Linked DNA regions of Thermocoleostomius sinensis A174. The protein of the gene in region 2 interacts with the protein of the main gene of each other region in a pairwise test. Links are inferred from orthologs where the notes say so. Each region holds a gene or a part of one and is shown on either strand. Other genes may lie near its edges. The genes, in order: secD and pheT.

The links.
Region 1: the proteins of pheT (region 2) and secD interact in binary tests that used the Escherichia coli proteins (3 or more experiments, as listed by UniProt). The link is inferred for Thermocoleostomius sinensis A174 from one-to-one orthologs.

What each region holds. Positions count from the first base shown.
Region 1 is NZ_CP113797.1:1,741,999-1,745,134, forward strand. What follows is about bases 224-3,033. They hold secD (protein translocase subunit SecD), read right to left. Parts: upstream 2,429-3,033; coding sequence 1,019-2,428; downstream 224-1,018. Other genes in these bases: secF (protein translocase subunit SecF), read right to left, coding at 224-1,022; OXH18_RS07600 (proton extrusion protein PcxA), read right to left, coding at 2,525-3,033. Also shown: OXH18_RS07585 (quinone-dependent dihydroorotate dehydrogenase), read right to left, coding at 1-27; more of secF, read right to left, coding at 72-223; more of OXH18_RS07600, read right to left, coding at 3,034-3,136. UniProt on the Escherichia coli protein: Part of the Sec protein translocase complex. Interacts with the SecYEG preprotein conducting channel. SecDF uses the proton motive force (PMF) to complete protein translocation after the ATP-dependent function of SecA.
Region 2 is NZ_CP113797.1:2,494,532-2,497,898, reverse strand. The notes cover bases 133-3,173. They hold pheT (phenylalanine--tRNA ligase subunit beta), read left to right. Parts: upstream 133-436; coding sequence 437-2,911; downstream 2,912-3,173. Other genes in these bases: OXH18_RS10795 (peptidase M15A), read left to right, coding at 133-278. In the rest of the region: more of OXH18_RS10795, read left to right, coding at 1-132; OXH18_RS10785 (DUF3616 domain-containing protein), read left to right, coding at 3,237-3,367.

The DNA.
Region 1 (3,136 bases), 750 kb from region 2 along the record:
GCGAATTAGAGCGGTATAAATATCCAAGGATGGTGCTCAAACGAATAGTAATATTCAGTCCCTCATCTCTACTAGCCCTTATCCACTGACTCAGCCACAGCGGGAACTAGCTGTTCATTGCGTCCACGCCACCAAGCTAATAACGTGCTGGCGATGAAGATACTGGAATAGGCTCCCGCAATGAATCCGACAATAAGCGCTAGGGCAAAGAACTTGAGAGTATCTCCACCCAGTAGAAAAATAGCGACGAGCGGCAAGATAGTGGTGAGGGTGGTGTTGATGGAGCGGGCTAGGGTTTGATTAACGGCATCATCGACCGTATTCTCAATCGATCGATCCGGGTTAAGCTTGAGGTTTTCTCGGATGCGATCGTAGATGACGACTGTATCGTTCACCGAAAAGCCCACAATAGTCAGGAGTGATACTAAAAATAGGCTGTCTACCTCAATGCCGAGCAGCAAACCCAGAATAGCAAACACGCCAATGGTGACAAGCACATCATGCAGCAGTGCCACGATCGCAAACACAGCGTAGTCTGGCTGGAACCGAAAGCTGAGGTAGACCATGATGCCCACAAAGGAAACGATCAGAGCGATCAAGCCAGCAGACAAAATCTGTCGCCCCAGCGTAGGACCTACCGAATCAATCTGGGTTTGTTCAACGTCGAATGGGCCGATCGCTTCGTTAAGATCGGTTTGAAGTTGCGATCGCTGTTCGGGCGTCAAGTTGGTAGTACGAATTGAGAGTCCGTGTTCGTCCAGCACTTGAATGCTGCTATTCTCTAGGCCCTGTCTCGCTAAGACCTCTCGCACTTCACTAGCAGCAATTGGTTCGTCGCAGTTGCCCGGCTGAGTGCAGTCTAACTCCAATTGCAGGCGGGTTCCGCCCACAAATTCCAGGTTGGGTCGCAGCGGGGACCCAATTTGCTGCCAGGAGATCAGCATGGCTATTAACCCGATTAGGATAACGAAGGACGAGATCGCCCACCACAGCTTTCTCCGTCGAATAACTTGCAGTTTCATGATGATTTCTCGGTCTGAAGGGAAGCAGACAACTTAGGACTGAATAGAGACGGTTTCCGTAAGGCTGGAAATCCCAGAACAAACAACAGCAGCGTGCGGCTACAGGTAAGCGCTGTAAACATACTGACCACAATTCCAACGGCTAGCGTGACTGCAAAGCCTTTGACCAGTCCAACCCCTAACCAAATCAAAGCACCGCAGGCAATCAAGGTCGTTAGGTTGCCATCTAAAATACTGGAGAAGGCGCGGTAAAATCCAGCTTCGACCGATCGATACAGGGTTTTGCCCGCCTGTAATTCTTCGCGGGTACGTTCAAAAATTAACACATTGGCGTCTACGGCCATGCCAATGCTGAGAATGAATCCGGCGATGCCAGGGAGCGTGATCACCACCCCCAAAATATTGAACAGGGCCAGCGTGAACAGAGCATATAACATCAGGGAAATATCGGCGATTAAACCGGGGAGGCGGTAATACACCACCATGAAGATCAACACCAGCACCAGTCCCGCTAGACCCGCATAGATACTGCGGCGGATGCTGTCTTGTCCTAACGTAGCGCCAACGGTGCGGTTTTCGATAATTTCGACGGGAACTGGCAACGCTCCACCGCGTAACTGAATGGCTAAATCTGCTGCTTCTTGAGTAGTGAACTGGCCAGAAATGGTGGCTTGTCCGCCGGTAATTCCAGTTTCAGCGTAGCGGACATCAACCGTGGGCGCACTCAGCAGGCGATCGTCAAGGAAAATCCCCAGCGTTCGGCCGGTTCCTGCTACGTTTTTGGTAATTTCAGCAAACTTCTCGCCGCCTTCATTGTTAAAGGATAGATTCACGCTCCAGGTGCCACTGCTAGCATCATAGGATTCACGAGCATCCTGCAACATATCTCCCGTTAGCCCGGTTTTGTCAAACAGAGCGGCAATGGCTGCTTCACGGGTTTGCAAGGCCTGTTGGTTGGCTTCAATCGCCTCTGTATCCCCGCTTGCTGCCAGCCTTTGCGCTTCAGACTCAAATTGCGATCGCAGGTTCAATTCCACCGGAAGTTGAGCTTCGGTGCCACGCCGTTGTTCTCGAAAGTCAAGCTGGGCCGTACCGCCCAATACTCGTTCAGCCTGGGCTGGATCACTGACCCCCGGCAGTTGAATAATCAACTGATCTTGCCCTGCCGTTTGCACTTGGGCTTCCGACACCCCAAGACCATTGACCCGATTTTCGATCACACTTTGAACCGCTGCCAGTTTATCGGGGGTAATGGTTGGTACGGCTTCAGTAGGTTTGACCTGAAGCGTCAGTTGAGAGCCGCCCCGCAAATCTAGCCCCAGTTGAAGGGGAACCGTGACCAGCACGGCGATCGCCCCGATTGCCAAAATCAAAATTAGTGCAATGAGTGAACGTTGTCTGCCCATAGTTGTAGCCGCTGCAACAAACGCTATGATAGCGAGATTTGCCCCTAAGTGATGAGAGCAACCGCCGGATTCTCTCAGAAACCAGCCCGACTAATTTTATTCGTTCATATTTTTATAGGTTGCTACGGCTGATGGAGAAACGCGATTAAGATATCGGAAAATCCAATACTTAAAAATAGTGTCTAAAATCACTGGAAATGTAGCAATAAACAAAAAGATAAAATCTCGGTTAGCAGGCAGTCCAAAATGGCGAGAGACACCTTCTAGTAGGACTTCCCAACCATGAGGCGAGTGGAACCCCACAAACATATCGGTAAATAAAATAATTACAAATGCCTTGGCGCTATCACTGAGTCCATAGATCATTTGATCCATAAAGGACTTCAGGACTTCGATCTCCTTGCGGCTACTGATCAGCACTAGAAAAAATGCTAACAACCCAAAAATATCGGAAAAGACATTTTTGATGGCATCTCCGCTAATTTCTCGAAACTCTTCTTGAAGTTCTCTGGCTTTTTCTCGCACTTGTTCATTAATTTCCGCGTCCGATTGTGGTTCTGCTTCACCAATTAAAATTTTAAACCGCAAGCGTTGCTCAAATTTTTGTAGTTCTGCCAATGCTTCCTCCTCCATTTCATCATTCAGGAAGATTCTGACCTGAGGAGCATCTCTGCGAAATTGATCAATCAGCGGGCCGACCACAAAACT
Region 2 (3,367 bases):
CTCAACACGCGTGCGATCGAATCCACCGTCCCTTTCAGATTCTGCGATGGTATGATGCCTCGAAAGTGAGTCCTGATGTAAATCAACGAATGGTTGGAGCACTCGATCGACGTCATGAGCTTGGCGATGCCATTGAATTCTACTGTGATGGTTTAACTGGCAACCAGATTTATTATGCCCTCGACCCTTGGTGGCCGGGTGGACTCGGCCGCTATACCCAGTACCCGCTGCTTTGTTATCTTGACTGTCGCCACGATCGGGTGCGTTGGACGTGGTAACAGAGCCGCTTGATGGCACAGCCCTCCTTGCTTCACGATTCAGCTAAAACTTCATTCCTTGCTTGATCCGTCATCCTTCCTGATAAGGATAGAATGGTGAAGTTGACGAAACGTTACGTTAAAACCTTCTACTTTGACTGAGGAAAGAAAAGCGGGCAATGCGCATCTCTTTGAACTGGCTCCGAGAACTGGTAGATATTACGATCGCCCCAGAAGAATTAGCCGATCGACTGACGATGGCTGGCTTTGAAGTCGAAGAGATTGAAGATCGCCGCGCTTGGGCCGACGGGGTGGTCATTGGAAAGGTACTGAAACGGGAACCTCATCCCAATGCGGATAAGCTAAGTGTGTGCACCGTGGATATTGGAGCCGAAACGCCCTCCACGATCGTGTGCGGTGCGGCCAACGTGCGTGCCGATGTTTTTGTTCCAGTGGCAACAATCGGCACCTACCTGCCCAACATTGACTTGAAGATCAAGCCGCGTAAACTGCGGGATGTCCCCTCAGAAGGGATGATTTGTTCGCTGGCTGAAGTCGGCTTAGCTAAAGAATCGGAAGGCATTCACATTTTTCCCCACGCAGATTTACCCGTGGGTAGTGATGCGCGTCCATATCTGGGTTTAGACGATGTGGTGCTCGATCTGACCTCTACGGCCAACCGAGCCGATGCTCTTAGTATGGTGGGAATTGCCCGGGAAGTAGCAGCCTTGACGGGTGCCCAATTGAAATTGCCGATCGTGCCTGACGTTCTGGTCAAATCCGCAGGGAAGAATCTAGCAATTAAAATTACCGAGCCGCAAGCGTGTCCCATTTACATTGGCACTAGCATCACCGGAGTCACGATCGCGCCGTCTCCTCTATGGCTTCAGCAGCGATTGCAGGCAGCCGGGATTCGCCCCATCAATAACGTTGTTGATGTCACCAACTATGTGCTGCTGGAATGGGGACAGCCGCTTCATGCCTTTGATCGCGATCGGTTGCAAGCCGTTGCAGGTGGCAAAACTCTGACAATCGGCGTTCGCTTTGCTCGATCAGGAGAAACCTTAACCACGTTAGATGGTCAGGAACGCACATTGCAAGAGCAAGCCGTGCTGATTACGGCCAACGACCGACCCGTGGCCTTGGCGGGGCAAATGGGCGGTGAGGACACAGAAGTCGGTGCTGATACAAAAAATTTGGTGCTGGAGGCGGCTATTTTCGATTCTGTCACCACCCGACGTTCGGCTCGATCGCAGGCTTTGCGTACGGAAGCCTCGACCCGCTATGAACGGGGGGTTAATCAAGCAGAGTTGGAGATTGCTTGTCGCCGGGCCCTGCAATTGATTACGGAACTGGCCGGAGGAACGATAGAAACGCAAGTCATCGCTGACCATCGCCCTGATCAAGCTTTGACCAGCCGCACGATCGAACTGCGCCTAGAGCGAATCAATCAGATCCTGGGGCCCATCTATCTACATGGCAATCCTCAAGCTAATGGGTCTACTCCTTCCGAAGAAGACATTGGCGAACTGCAAGCGGGCGATGTGGAACGGGTGTTGACGGCCCTCGGCTGTGAGTTGCTGCCCGCTGAACAGCCCGGTGATTGGAGCGTCACCATTCCCCCCTATCGCTATCGAGATTTAGAACGAGAAATTGATCTAATTGAAGAAGTGGCACGGCTCTATGGCTATGACAACTTCTGCGATACATTGCCAGGCAAAACCGAGGCAGGCTATTTGCCGGATGATCAATTAGCGTTGCGTCAAATTCATGCGGCATTCCGGGCGATCGGATTAACCGAAGTGATTCACTATTCACTGGTGAAGCCAACCGAAGAAAATCAAGTGTCGTTGGCCAATCCGCTGTTCGTAGAATATTCAGCGTTGCGCACCGAGATGTTGACAGGGTTAATTGATGCGTTCCAGTACAACCTAGAGCAGGGCAACGGACCCCTGAATGCGTTTGAGATAGGACGGGTATTCTGGCGCGAAGAAAATGGTTTTTATGAAAGCGATGTAGCGGCTGGTATCATGGGCGGCGATGCTACGCGGGGGCGTTGGGTGCGGGGTGGTCGAGAACAACCCCTATCCTGGTTTGAAGCGAAGGGGAGGTTAGAAAGTGTGTTTCAACGGCTGGGCCTGACGGTGGAATATCAGCCCGATCGCCGTAACCCCATCCTGCATCCAGGTCGTACAGCGTCGCTGTGGATCAATGGCGATCGATTGGGCACGTTCGGACAATTACATCCTCAGTTTCGGCAACAGCGTGGCTTACCCGATGAAGTCTATGTATTTGAATTCAATCTAGATGTCATGCTGGAGTCAATGATTCAAGAGGATAGCTTGGCGTCCCTCTTCCAACCCTTCTCTGCCTATCCTGCTTCCGATCGCGATATTGCTTTCTTCGCACCAGTGAAATTCTCAGTAGCAGAAATTGAGCGATCAATTCGACAAGTAGCAGGAACGCTCTTGGAATCGGTGGAACTATTTGATGAATATCGCGGAGCCAATGTGCCTGCTGGAAAGCGCAGCCTTGCCTTCCGGTTAGTCTATCGAGCAGTCGATCGAACGCTTACCGATGACGATGTGGAACCCGTGCATCAAAAAGTGCGAGAAGCATTGGAAGAAAAATTCCAGGCAGAATTGCGCAGCTAAACTGTTCGCTTTTTGATTCCCTTTGTCGGTAAAAATGAAATCACCTACTTTTACTGCAAAAGTGATCTACTTTCATCCTCTTGACTGTTTCTTTAAAAGCAAGCTTTAGGGATTGCTTCTGCAACGAGGCAGTTGCTAGAGAGGATAGACCGATTCAATGTAATCACCCAAAAGGGTGATGTGATTACCAAGGGGCTTTAGTAAAGTAGAGCTTACCTGATATACCTAAGCAGTTTGTCCACCCGGTAGGTTATACGTCTGCCGGGTTTTTTGTCGGCTCAGTGTTCAGTTCAGTATTCGGCTCATTGTGTTCAGGAGGGGTGGCATGTCGGTAGGAGCACTATTGCATCAGGTTATTTTACGCTTTGACCGCGATCGGTTTCACCAAGATTTGTCAACGGCTGCTTTTGCCAATGGATATCTCTGGACAGCTTCCGACGAGGAAAATGCGATTGT